Regions from separate parts of the Paenibacillus sp. LC231 genome, predicted to be linked through region 2. Evidence: riboswitches for the same ligand, from Rfam matches in the RefSeq annotation. Region 2 holds a riboswitch; each other region holds the start of a gene.
The links. Region 2 has a riboswitch for ZMP and ZTP ahead of AK95_RS12980 (bifunctional 5,10-methylenetetrahydrofolate dehydrogenase/5,10-methenyltetrahydrofolate cyclohydrolase). Riboswitches for the same ligand answer to the same signal wherever they lie in the genome.
Positions count from the first base shown of each region.

Region 1: it holds a riboswitch for ZMP and ZTP, as region 2 does, so the genes downstream of both, AK95_RS27885 (DJ-1/PfpI family protein) here and AK95_RS12980 (bifunctional 5,10-methylenetetrahydrofolate dehydrogenase/5,10-methenyltetrahydrofolate cyclohydrolase) in region 2, are expected to answer to the same signal.
Region 3: it holds a riboswitch for ZMP and ZTP, as region 2 does, so the genes downstream of both, purT (phosphoribosylglycinamide formyltransferase 2) here and AK95_RS12980 (bifunctional 5,10-methylenetetrahydrofolate dehydrogenase/5,10-methenyltetrahydrofolate cyclohydrolase) in region 2, are expected to answer to the same signal.
Region 4: it holds a riboswitch for ZMP and ZTP, as region 2 does, so the genes downstream of both, rpiB (ribose 5-phosphate isomerase B) here and AK95_RS12980 (bifunctional 5,10-methylenetetrahydrofolate dehydrogenase/5,10-methenyltetrahydrofolate cyclohydrolase) in region 2, are expected to answer to the same signal.

Region 1 is NZ_JFOM01000053.1:120,853-124,058, forward strand. It holds gene AK95_RS27880 (helix-turn-helix domain-containing protein) at 1-685, opposite strand, end outside; gene AK95_RS27885 (DJ-1/PfpI family protein) at 1,001-1,612, opposite strand; ZMP/ZTP riboswitch at 1,673-1,754, opposite strand; gene AK95_RS27890 (hypothetical protein) at 1,923-2,690, opposite strand; gene AK95_RS27895 (carbohydrate ABC transporter permease) at 2,923-3,206, shown strand, end outside.
Region 2 is NZ_JFOM01000015.1:619,684-622,889, forward strand. It holds gene AK95_RS12970 (TIGR03943 family putative permease subunit) at 1-442, opposite strand, end outside; gene AK95_RS12975 (permease) at 540-1,550, opposite strand; ZMP/ZTP riboswitch at 1,708-1,787, shown strand; gene AK95_RS12980 (bifunctional 5,10-methylenetetrahydrofolate dehydrogenase/5,10-methenyltetrahydrofolate cyclohydrolase) at 1,852-2,700, shown strand; gene AK95_RS12985 (Cof-type HAD-IIB family hydrolase) at 3,017-3,206, shown strand, end outside.
Region 3 is NZ_JFOM01000006.1:182,968-186,173, forward strand. It holds gene AK95_RS03715 (MATE family efflux transporter) at 1-523, opposite strand, end outside; gene purT (phosphoribosylglycinamide formyltransferase 2) at 844-2,004, opposite strand; ZMP/ZTP riboswitch at 2,088-2,168, opposite strand; gene AK95_RS03725 (PAS domain-containing sensor histidine kinase) at 2,422-3,206, shown strand, end outside.
Region 4 is NZ_JFOM01000008.1:219,754-222,959, forward strand. It holds gene AK95_RS05000 (L-threonylcarbamoyladenylate synthase) at 1-351, shown strand, start outside; gene AK95_RS05005 (manganese efflux pump MntP) at 434-997, shown strand; gene AK95_RS05010 (low molecular weight protein arginine phosphatase) at 1,051-1,638, shown strand; ZMP/ZTP riboswitch at 1,730-1,811, shown strand; gene rpiB (ribose 5-phosphate isomerase B) at 1,926-2,390, shown strand; gene AK95_RS05020 (TIGR01440 family protein) at 2,472-3,056, shown strand; gene AK95_RS05025 (serine hydroxymethyltransferase) at 3,147-3,206, shown strand, end outside.

The DNA of each region.
Region 1 (3,206 bases), on a different contig from region 2:
CTGCCATGGAGGTACCGGGGAGCATGGACTGCCCCTGCGTATCCTTCATATGAATGAAACTAACATCGGGATTTACCATGCCCTGAATCATGTTTTGTATGGCGTCCACCTTGATATTAACGGCAATAACGCCTTTCCCATGGGTAACGAAGGGTGCATCTCGCACCAGGGTCACCACATGCTGCATACTGTTGAAGCTGAACTCCCGGAAATTCCGCATCGCACTCCACTTTGCTTCACTATTGACCTGGTCCAAATAAGGCTTGAGAAAGTCATAATCCGCATAATCCTGCAAGTTGAACGAGGACGAAGTACTCAACACGAACTCATCCTGGGTCCGCACGAGCACCATGGAATCCACAAGCGGATTGGACACCTTGAACTGCTTCATGGCCTTCACCGCCTGCATGTTCAAATAGACGTTGTCCTGATCCTCATGATTGAAAAATCCCGACATATCGGGGTTGAACAACAATTCCTGCACGAGCAGCTGATCGATGGCCTTCAGCGAGTTGTCCACCGAACGCATCGCCTGATGAATCATCGTTTCATTTGCCTGAATCGCACCTTGCCGAGACTGTTCCCCGAGCATCTGGAAAAAGACAAAAAACACAAATGAAATCACGATAAAGAAGACCGGCATATACGATAAAAGCTGACGGTAAAACCACGCTTTTCTTCCCATAGGCATCCCCCTAAAGCGAATAATTCCTTATCTCATCGTCGATTTGAAGTAATTTCATCATAGAAGAATGAGCGGAGTTTACCAACACTTTTTTAAAGAGCGGAAGAAAAACAAGTCTAAAGCATCACGACTTCCATAGCATGGACGTGGTCATTAAACATATGTGATTTGAAAGCAATGAAGGGAGTTAACAAATTCAAAAACTATTTGATTTTATGTTACATAATCTTGAAAAGACTATTTGTACTCCTCTTATAGATTTTTAACAAGTGCACAGCCGGCTGATCATGCGCTTGAAGAACACGAACAATCATCTTATCCTCCTTTTGAAGAATAGTGCATATACACGTCTCTTAAGTTACCTGCTTTATAATATGGATACTCCATCTTCTGCTGAACTTGAAGAACTGTCTCCTTGGTCGTCAACATTTCGACCAAGTATAGCCCCAAGTCGATGGAAGCCGTAACCCCCGCACCAGTTACCGTATTACCATCACGCACAACACGAGCAGAAATCACTTCCGCACAATAAGGAGCCAGTAAATCATATGCTGATGAGTTGGTAGTAGCCCTTTTCCCATTCAGGAAACCAGCTGCGCCCATTAGCAAAGCCCCAGTACAAATAGAAATCTTATACGGTACAAGTTCCGCTGTCCGAACCCAGCTCATGAAATCCTCATCAAATCGAAGCGTTCTGGTTGATAAGCCCCCAGGGAAAAACACTAAATCAAATTCACCTAAATTAGGCAACACCGCATCGGACTTCATTTTAAGCCCCCGGTCATCCGTGATCTCCGGCCTGTCTGCACAAAACGTCCATGATACGTTTTCCTTCGCTTTCAGGATCGCTAGCCAGGTCACTGCTTCATAAAATCCAGCTAAGTCCATGCTTGTCATTCCATCGAATAACACAAACGCTATTTTCATCGCCGCTACCAGTCCTTTCATTCCTTGAAAAATAAATAAAGCGCTTGATCAAAAGATCAAACACTTTGCCCAGGCGTACGGCATATAAAATATGTGCTTCCTCGTGGTTCAATCCACTTTTACGCCAGTCACACATACCAGATTTTTAATACTTAATATACATGATCTTTGTTCACATTGTAAATATATGGATTAAAGTAAAGAAGGAGCACCTGCCGCAGCAAACTGCTCCTTGTATATTGACATACATCTCCCGTTAGTTGAGGAAACCATGCCCTGCCAGTAATCAAAACATAACCGTTGACGATCCTTAGTCCTCTTGGAGAGAATTATGTCCTGTAAAACCCTCTTGGATCTTTTTCATTCTTTCAAGGTGTGGTTTCAACTGCCGTAGTATCTCCGCTTTATGTGACTCTATTTGATCTTGGAAAAACATGTGATGTGCGTCATCCTTAATCGACGTAATCGTTTCGTTTAACGCGCGGAGCTCAGTCGCCAATGAGCGCAAGGTTTCTCTAGTCTTGGCGTCTATTGTTTTAGGATTAGACTTCCAATACAAATAGCTTATATGGTATAACGGTGGCCATGTCCTTGCCTGAGTTGCAAGATAAAACATATCCTGCTGCATATTCGTTGTCATTGCCGTATTATTAACTGAAAGCTGAGGAACAGCATTGTTTCTGAAGGTATCGCTAAATTCAATGATTGTTAACAGTTGCTCATCGATTTCTTCCGCTTGGATCTTCGCCTTATCGATCAATTGCCGAATCTTAGCAGGATCTTCATTTTCCTTCGACTCACTAATTGCCATTAAAGTGTCAGCAAGCGGATTCATTTCAGAAGCGTGCTTTACTAAATAGACAAATGCCGAGTCGTTCTTCTGCTGATACAGTGAATAGAGGTCATTGTATTTTACAGATGATTGGTTTTCCAAATGTTTGTACATCGCAGCGTTTATTAATATGTAAATAATAAGTATTAGTACGTAAATCTTTATGTGCTTGGGCAAAGGGGACTTCCTTTCTGAAACATTTAATTGTCCTGGTAGCGTAAAACATTCAAAAGAATAGTTTAGCATGGAATTCATCACCCATAAATGGATAATATATTCCACTAAACTGCCCGTTTGCTTTAATGGGATGCCAAGATGGATTGACCTTAGGCAACCTTGTTATCGGGCATGTATTCACTTTCTCCTGAACTTACTTATTAATCATTCAATAATGAAAGAATTTGTACATCTTTCGCCTACAGGCCTGATTTTCATCAGGATACAATGGAAGCTATCAATAGGCGAGAGGTGATTAATCATGAATGCACAAACGGCACAGCCGGTGGGCAAGGCCAAGCTGGACAAGAATATGAAAGCGGTTGCCAAAACACTCAAAGGGCGCTGGAATGCTCCGTTAGCCGGCTACCTGTTCATCGCTCCCTGGCTGCTGGGCTTTCTTATTTTACAGCTGTGGCCCATTATCCAGTCCTTCTATTTATCCTTCACCGAGTATTCGCTGCTGGAGCCGGCCCGCTGGATCGGACTTGAGAACTACCAGGATATCGCTCACGACCGGCTCTTCTTCAATTCGCTGAAGGTGAC
Region 2 (3,206 bases):
CGGGTAATCGCTTATCCGTGCCTGAAAAGGCGGACGTGTTGCGGTCATCGGTTTTACGCCGTACATCGGGATTCGGATAGGTGTAGATCATTCCTTTTTTGGCTGCCATATCGCTGCCCAGGGCTTGGTCCGGCAGGAGCAGGCCAAACAGCAGCGGCACCGTGAATAACCCGTATACAGTTACGTTTTTGACAAGGCCGGCAGGCAGGGGATGCTCGCAATCACACACCTCTCCGGAATCGCCCGCAAGGGAATGCCACATCATCCCGAATGCAATGAACAACAACGGAACCGGGCAGAGAAGCAGCAGGGTCTGCATATGAGGCGCTAGGTAATATTCGAGCGAATCTGAAGCATTCAGATGCATGATATAAGCGGCGAGAGCCGCAACAAGCAGCGACCGGAGCGTATAGTGAATCCGTATCCTCAAACTGGACTTCATCCTCCCAATCACCTCCAATCTCAAGCGGATACCTGATGATCCTAAACGGTCCCGGTAGTCTCGTTTGGTTTTTCGTCAATCTTTCATCCTTAGGCAGCTATCCACCCAAAAGAGCGTTGACGGCTACAGAGCCGATGAAGACAAGCGTCATCACCAGCAGGCTTAAACCGATGACGAATTTAGTCTTGAAGGTAGCCGACAGCATGAGCAAGCTTTTGAAATCCAGCATCGGGCCGAGCACGAGGAAGGATACGAGCGGACCTACGGTGAAGGTGTGCGTGAACGCCGATGCCACAAATGCATCCGAAGTCGAGCAGAGGGATAGAATGAAAGCAAACCCCATCATGAACAGGTAAGAAGCGGTGGGACCGTTCCCCAATGCCAGCAGCTCTTCTCTAGGAATGAAGGATTGGATGCAGGCTGTCAGGAATGCGCCAAGAACCAGGTATTTGCCCATTTCGATCAATTCGTCTCCGGCGTGGACAAACAGGCTTCTCCAGGTTTTGGGATGCTCGTGCAGCTTGCGTTCACCAACGGCGGAATCTTGTTCGGAAAACTCTTGTAAGGAACGCTTGAGCGGGTTGTTCCTTGAAAAAACATAGACAAGCAAACCTACCGTTACCGCGACTGCAAAAGCCAGTCCCATCCGGCCGATCGTCACTTCGGGATGCGAACGGAAGGCCATGATCGTCGCAGCGAACACAATGGGGTTCAGGATAGGTCCGCTGAGAATAAAGGTTACAGCGATGTAGGCAGGCATCCCCTTAAGCATCAGCCTTCGGACGACCGGGATCATCCCGCATTCACAGATGGGAAACACGATCCCCAGCATGGAAGCGAACAGGACGCCGATGACCGGATTTTTGGGCGTGATCCGACGCACCCACTGTTCTTTAACGAACAGCTGAAGAAGGGACGACAGCAGAACTCCAAGCAGTACAAAAGGAAGCGCCTCAAGGAAAATGCCTGTAAAAACCGTTTTTACCTGCTGTATGTCACGGCTAGATATTAGACTTGTATCGTTCTGCAGCCTTATCGTCAAGACCGGTATCACGAAGACAAGCGGAATCATGAAGGGCAGCATTTTGAAGATTACCGGATATTTCATTCAGGCCTCCTGGAGCGAATTGTTCTTAAGACATTCTATGCTTGTACCATCGGCAACATACTAGATTCTTGCAAATTAATCAAAAAGATTACGATTTAATACGTGAACTTCATGACCGGTAGCGCGAAGTCCAAAGTCGTGATATATTTAAAAAAAGTTTTCTGTGTGTTACTGGCGTAGCTTGGGGTACCAAGAGGGAGCACATAGGATCATATGCCGTACGCCTGGGCAAGAGGTAAGGAGACGATCAGTCGCCTTGCCTCTTTATGTTTTTAATACAATGGCGAAGGAGCGGATTAGCATGAGTAAGGAACCCGTAATTTTGGATGGAAAAAAGGTATCCGATGATATTAAGGCAAAGCTGGCGGTGAAGGTACAGGAATTGAAGCAGCACGGGATAACGCCTTGTCTGGCAACGATTCTGGTTGGCGATGATCCTGCTTCTGCGACCTATGTGCGGATGAAGGGAAATGCTTGCGAGCGGCTTGGCATCATATCCAAGAAAGTGGTGCTGGAGACATCGACCTCGACCGAGGAGCTGATCGCCGCGATACAAGAGCTGAACGAGGATCCGAATGTCCACGGTATTCTGCTGCAGCATCCGGTGCCGCATCATATCGATGAACGGGCGGCTTTTGATGTCATTGCCATTGAAAAAGACGTGGATGGAGTAACCACGCTCGGCTTCTCGCAAAATGCGTTTGGTTTTGCCGATTATCCTTCTTGTACGCCTGCCGCGATTATTGCGATTATGGATTATTATGATCTGCCGATCGAAGGGAAGCATGCCGTGGTGGTCGGACGCAGTCCGATTCTGGGTAAGCCGGTATCGATGATGCTGCTCAATCGCAATGCTACCGTTACGATCTGCCACTCGAGAACGAAGAACCTCGGGGAGCTTGTGTCCCAGGCGGATATCGTGGTTGCGGCCGTAGGCAAACCTAATTTCATTCAAGGGAGCTGGATTAAGCCGGGTGCCGTTGTATTGGATGCCGGCTACAATAAAGGGAATATCGGCGACTGCGATTATGAAGCCTGCGCGAACGTGGCATCTGCGATTACACCGGTACCGGCAGGTGTCGGCCCCGTTACGATTGCTACATTGCTGAAGCATACCGTCGAGTCGGCCGGGCGAACCGTGCAAGCCTAAAGGAAAGCCACAGACCATTTGCATATGAATGAAGGTGCGCCCATGAAATGCTCGATGAGGTTCGCTCGGAAGTGAAATAAGCCCATAGAAGAAGTCCGTCTGCACAAGGCGGACTCTTTTGTTGTCGTTAGATAAGAAAATGACGGCAAATTGCGCTTATGTAAAATACCACAGAAACCGTGCTCCAGCGCGGGTTTTTATGCACTATCGGGAAGTGTTCGAACGACCTTGCTGAAATAATGGCTTGCTCTGAAATGCTTTTCATCATTTACAATATGGTTACTGGCTAGAATCTACGGAAGAGGGGCGAGTTTCATTGAATAAGAAAATCATATTTTTTGATATCGACGGGACGCTGCTGGATCATGAAAAGAAAGTTCCGGCTACAACGAAAGAGTCCATTCAGGAGTTAAAGGATGCCGGGCACATCGTCGCTATAGCGACAGGGCGCGCTCCCTATCATTTTGAAGAGCTGCGGGAGGAGCTCGGTATCAATTCCTATGTTT
Region 3 (3,206 bases), on a different contig from region 2:
TATTCAGAATGCTTGCGACTACCAAGAATAGAAGCGGTGTCCGGCTGTCCCCAAGCGCTCTGAGCAAGTTCGCCAGCAAGTTGAACAGGACGGCTGCCCCAACACCCCAATTAATGACAATTAAGTACGAATAGGCATCATCCAGGATTTCTGCCGGCGTGTTCATCATGACGAGGACAGGCCTCGTGAATATGACACTCACAATGGTCAGAAAAACCGTGAATACAAGGCTAATCCATATACTCGTTCCCACGCTTTTGCGAACGCCCGCGATATCCTTGGCGCCAAAACGCTGCGCCGTTATGATGGATAAACCTGCCGTCAAGCCTTGGGCAAAGCCAATAACAAAAAACAAAATACTGCCCGTCGAGCCAACGGCCGCAAGTGCGTTCACACCAATGGTGCGCCCAACGATCAGGGTATCCGCCATATTATAAAATTGTTGAAAAATATTTCCGATTAAAAGCGGGATCGTAAACATGATGATCAGCTTGATCGGACTTCCTTGCGTCATGTCTCTCATGTAGATTCTCCTATGCCGTCACTAAACGTTCCTCTATATATTTATTAGATAATATAACGCTATAAAGCCTATAGAGCAGTGCCTTGAAAACATTATAATGGGTGAGGGTCGTTTGTATTCTTGTGTATCTTATCATGAAAGAACATAAATTTCTGCATATTTATCATCAAAACCACTAACAAAACTAAGTCACTAAGGTCAGAACGGTTCATACCGGATTTTGATCCGCGAAATCATTTCAATGAAAAAGATCAACCAGTTAATCGGTTGACCTTTTTTTCAGAAGATTATGGATGCACCACCCTAAGAATCGGTAATGATTAGGCTTCCTCAATAGCAAGCTCATCCAAAGCCTGCTTCGCACGCGAACGCGCTTCCTCTACTGTGCCGGCGGTTGACAACGCAACTGCGACCCGTCTTCCAACCTTGGTCACCGGTTTCCCAAAAATGCGCAGCTGCGTATTCGGAACAGCCAGTGCTTGCTCGGCACCGGTAATTGTGTAGTTCTCCAGCTCTCGCACAGCTTTCAGCGGACGACTGGCTCCCGGCGTTATTAATTCGATCTCCGGGATTGGAAAACCAAGAATGGCACGGACGTGAAGCGCGAATTCAGATAAATTTTGCGTCACCAGCGTAACCAAGCCGGTATCATGCGGTCGCGGAGACACCTCGCTAAAATACACTTTATCCGCAGCAAGGAACAATTCAACACCAAACAATCCATATCCGCCAAGCTCGTCGGTAATCGTCCTTGCAATATATTTAGCTTCCTCCATTTGCTCATCGGACATGTTGTGCGGCTGCCAGGATTCGATATAGTCCCCGCTCTCCTGAATATGACCGATTGGCGCACAGAAGTTTGTTCCATTGACGGAGCGAACGGTCAAAAGCGTGATCTCTGACTGGAACGTAATGAATTCCTCAATGATCACTCTGCCGTTCTGCACGCGGCCGCCTTCCATCGCGATGTTCCAGCAGGACTCGATATCCCCTTCGCAGCGGCATACACTCTGGCCTTTGCCTGAGGAACTCATCAGCGGTTTAATCACGCACGGAAAGCCCATATCCAGGACAGCCTGTTTAAATTCCTCATAAGTATCGGCAAATCGATAGCCTGCAGTAGGCAGTCCCAACTCCTCGGAAGCCAACCGGCGAATCCCTTCACGATCCATCGTAAGCTTCGCAGCTCTGGCAGTAGGAATAACCCGGTACCCCTCTTCCTCCAGTCTAACCAGCTCCGAAGTAGCGAGCGCCTCGATTTCGGGTACGATCAGGTCCGGCTTCTCCAGCTCGATGATTGCGCGTAATTTCTCCCCATCCAGCATATCGAGGACATGGCTGTGATCGGCAACATGCATGGCAGGAGCGTCAGCATAACGATCGACCGCTACGGTTTCAACACCCAGTCTCTGGGCCTCAATCACGACTTCTTTTCCGAGTTCTCCCGAACCTAGCAGCAGTATTTTCTTCGTTATTAACATCGTTGTTTGATCCCCTTTTCGTAGTTTCAGAGACTTATAAAAAAGCAGAAAATAATAAAGAGGTAAGGGAAATAAGCTTCCCTTACCTCTGCCCAGGCGTACGGCCGTCGTCATCTATGTGCTCCCTCATGGTCCCCCATGCTACGCCAGTTACACATAAACCTATACATTGTTATTTAAATCATACTTAATCTTCCCGTTAATTGCAATATCACCGTAAGGCGACATTAGGATTTAGACTTCAGCATGTCGATGGCATCCTTCAGCGATTGCGAAAGCCACTTCTTGGGATGGATTTATCGCCAAAACGAGAAATTTCGTTAAAGATCTATCGCTTTAAAGGATTGATGAATGATAGGGTCCAACATATAATATGGATAAATTCATTCCTGTCAGATATTTGAAAGGAGACTTGCTGTGCTGCCCTATTCCAACCCCAATCATGATTTTGCCTTTGAACAAGCCGTAATCGGAATGGCATTGATATCGCTTGATGGTTCGATTCTTAAGGTCAATTCGGCACTAAGTGATCTATTGGGATATTCACAGCAGGAGTTAACTGCCGGGGCGTCACAAGAAGATTGCAGCATCCGCGCCTTATTGAATCAAGTGGTTTGGAACACAAGAGCCACTCAAGATCAACAGCAATCCATAACCCAGTTTGAATATGTTTACCGCCATCCATCCGATCGTGAAGTATACCTCAGTTTACGTATCAGCGTTAAGGAGGAGCTGGCGCAGAGTTTCCGTGGCTGCTTGGTACAGTTTGAAGATCGAACCTTGCTGAGACAACTTATGAGACAGCTGGAGCTGAAGGAACAGAAGCTAAACGAGAAGGAAAATTCGTTTCTGCAGCTGTTGGAAGGACTTCCCTTATCCGTACTCATAACAAAAAAAGGCATTGTCCACTATGTTAATCCTGCCGCGCTCAGACTTGTTAATGCTGCGCATCCCCGCGACGTCCTCGGGATTTCAACCGACGTGGTAGTCGACGCATCGTACCATAACGCATTAATGAAACGCAGGGCAAAATATACGGAGAGCGGAGAGATCGGCAGCGTCGATTATTTGATACGCTGTTTGGACGGACAAGAGAAAATGGTCACCGGGTTCACGTTAATCATTAATTATGAAGGTGAGAAAGCGGCGGTCGGGATCTTCAAAGACATCACAGAGCAGCAGTTGGAAGAAGATCGCGTGAT
Region 4 (3,206 bases), on a different contig from region 2:
ACGCACTACGCACCGAAGGGTGCGATGTGCGTGGTGCAGGGCCCGCGTGCCGACGCGGTATCGGCACGCATCGCGGCCGAGCTTGAGGCGGCTGCCCGGCGCGGGGAGGTGACCGGCGTGCTGTCGTTCGACGAGCACATCGGTCACTACCGCGCGGACGTTGCCGTCTCGCTCGGCAGCCTGGCCGCGCCGGAGGAAGCGGCCCGCCGGCTGTACGCCGGCCTGCGCCGGTTCGATGATGAAGGCGCAACCTTCATCCTGGCCGAAGCGTGCCCGGAGCAGGGCCTCGGAGCAGCCGTCATGAACCGGCTGCTCAAGGCCGCGGGACACCACATCATCGACGTGAATTAAAGCAGCCGCATGAACGCTGTTGGCATCATTTACCCCTTGTCCGCATATGGTGTACAAGACCATGGGACTTGGGGGAATGGGCATGCTGGAGGCGTCTGTCCAATCGGGACAGCTTGCGGCGATTCTGCTGATGGCGGTTGCACTCGGGCTAGACGCATTTTCGCTTGGAATCGGAGTTGGAATGAGAGGCGGTATGCGCTTAGGCCATATGCTGGGCATCAGCTTCATGATCGCGTTGTTTCACATGCTGATGCCGCTGCTGGGCTTATTTGCCGGCCGCTACGTTGGCATGTTACTGGGCCACGTCACAGGGCTTGCTGCCGGCGGGCTGCTGCTTTTATTGGGCGGGCATATGATGTATAACGCCCTGCGGGGCGGAGAGGGGCAGCGAATACATCCTACCGCATTTTTAGGCATGCTGCTGTTTTCGCTTAGCGTCAGCATTGACTCCTTCTCGGTAGGCGTTTCGCTCGGAATGTTTGTGAATGATGTGCTGTTAATCGTAATTTCCTTCGGGGTCGTGGGCGGTTTGCTGTCCATTCTCGGTTTGCTGCTTGGCCGTCAGGTAAGCAATAAGCTGGGGGAGTACGGTGAAATGCTGGGCGGACTGATTTTGGTTATCTTTGGCACCATGTTTATTTTTTGACGCAATATTTGTTACAATAACCCCAAAGAACCTACGAACGGGAGGAACGGACCGTGAAAAATATACTGTTTGTCTGCACGGGAAATACCTGCCGCAGTCCAATGGCGGAAGGCATGCTGCGCAAGCTTGCCAAACAACGGGGCATTCCGCTGGAAACGAAGTCCGCCGGCGTCTCGGCCGTGGATGGAATGCCGGTGTCCCATCATGCGGAATCCATACTGCGAGACCAGGATATCCAGGAACGCTTGGTGTCCAAGCCGTTGACCGCGAACCTGGTGGAATGGGCGGACCTGATTCTGACGCTGACCCAGTCGCATAAGCAGTATGCTATAAGGCAGTTTCCGCACGCCGCAGACAAGATGCACACGCTGAAAGAGTTCGTTGAGGATGACCGCCGGGTGCTGGACGATCTGCGGGAGCAGGATAGTCTGTATGCAGCGCTTGAGCTGGCCAGATCTCTGGGCCACGATGTCAGCGACCGTGACCGGGAGCGTCTGATCGAGCTGCGTCAGCGCATCCCGAGCTTCGATATCTCCGACCCTTTCGGGGGCTCGCGGGAGGAATATGAAGCGACGGCCGCAGAGATACGGACGGCGTTGTTCCGTCTTTTGGACAAGCTGGAAGCGGATCGGCACAACTAAGCCTTGTCTTTAGAGATATGAAGCCTGCCATTGGGCTAAAAAGCCACTTGCCTTTCGTATGGTATTGCTTTAAGATGAAGTTGAAAAACAAATGATCCGGTGTAACTGGCGACGAAGTGGATGAAACCACGATGGAGCATCGGAATATACGGCCGGTCGCCTGGGCAAAGAGCATTTGGAGCACAATACGTGCGCCGACTGCTCTTTTTTCGTCTTTTGCGCCCGATTTGGGTTATAATGAAACAAGCTAAAACGCAAAAGCGAACATACGAGGGGGTTTTTCATAGATGAAAATTGCATTGGGTACGGATCATGCCGGCATTCGTCTGAAAGAGGAAATCGTGGAAGTCATTCGGGGTCTTGGCCACGAGGTGGAGGATCTGGGCTGCGGCTGTTCCGATTCCGTGGATTATCCCGATTATGCCCTTCCGGTATGCGAGAAGGTCGTCTCGGGTGAAGCGGACCGCGGCATTCTGATCTGCGGTACGGGGATCGGCATGAGTATTGCGGCCAACAAGGTACCTGGCATTCGCTGCGCGCTGACACATGATGTGTTCTCAGCTAAAGCGACGCGCGAGCATAACGACAGCAACGTGATTGCGCTGGGTGAGCGTGTCGTCGGGCCCGGACTTGCTGCCGAAATCGTCAGCGCATGGCTGACGACGGATTTCAGTCATGGCGAGCGCCATGTCGGCCGCGTGAACAAGATCAAGGCCATCGAGGAGCGTTACCTGAAGAATGAATCGCGATAAGTGAACGCGTAATGCAGCGGCGGCTATCGTGATATGGGATTGAAGCATCTTCTGTGAAAAAATCATCGGGAGGACTGTGACATGACGGATATCTCCAAGGTTTCCTTGAACGAACAGACAGCGCGTATTGTCCGCGAACTGGCCAAAGCGGCCGTTTTAGGCCCGGGTAAAGTGCTGGTCATCGGAGCCAGCACCAGTGAAGTGGTTGGACGCCGAATCGGTACGGGCGGGGCTCTTGAAACGGCGCAGCAGCTTCTCCAGGGCATTGCCGAGGTTCAAGCGGAATTCGGTTTCGCGGTGGTCTATCAATGCTGTGAGCATCTGAACCGTGCGCTTGTCATGGAACGCGAGCTGCTTGAGCGGCTGAGCTTGACGGAAGTGGCTGCAGTTCCCATTCCGGGTGCGGGCGGGTCGATGGCTTCCGCAGCTTACCGCAGCATGAAGGAGCCCTGCCTTGCGGAATCGATTGAAGCCCATGCGGGTGTCGATATCGGCGAGACGCTGATCGGCATGCATTTGCGGAGAGTGGCGGTTCCATTCCGGCCGACCGAGCGTTATATCGGGGAGGCGCGCGTAACTGCGGCTTATACCCGCCCCAAGCTGATCGGCGGAGAACGTGCGGTGTACCGACTCGAGCAGAGGGATGATTCCACGCTGTGCGATTGATTCGAATGAGAACTCGCTTTTTCAATGATGACTACTTGTAGTTTTAAGTTTGCAAGAAAAAATAACGATGGATTATGGGAGGATATGAACATGATGGAACATTTGCGGAAGAGTGACCCGGCTGTATTGGAAGCGATGGATTTGGAGCTG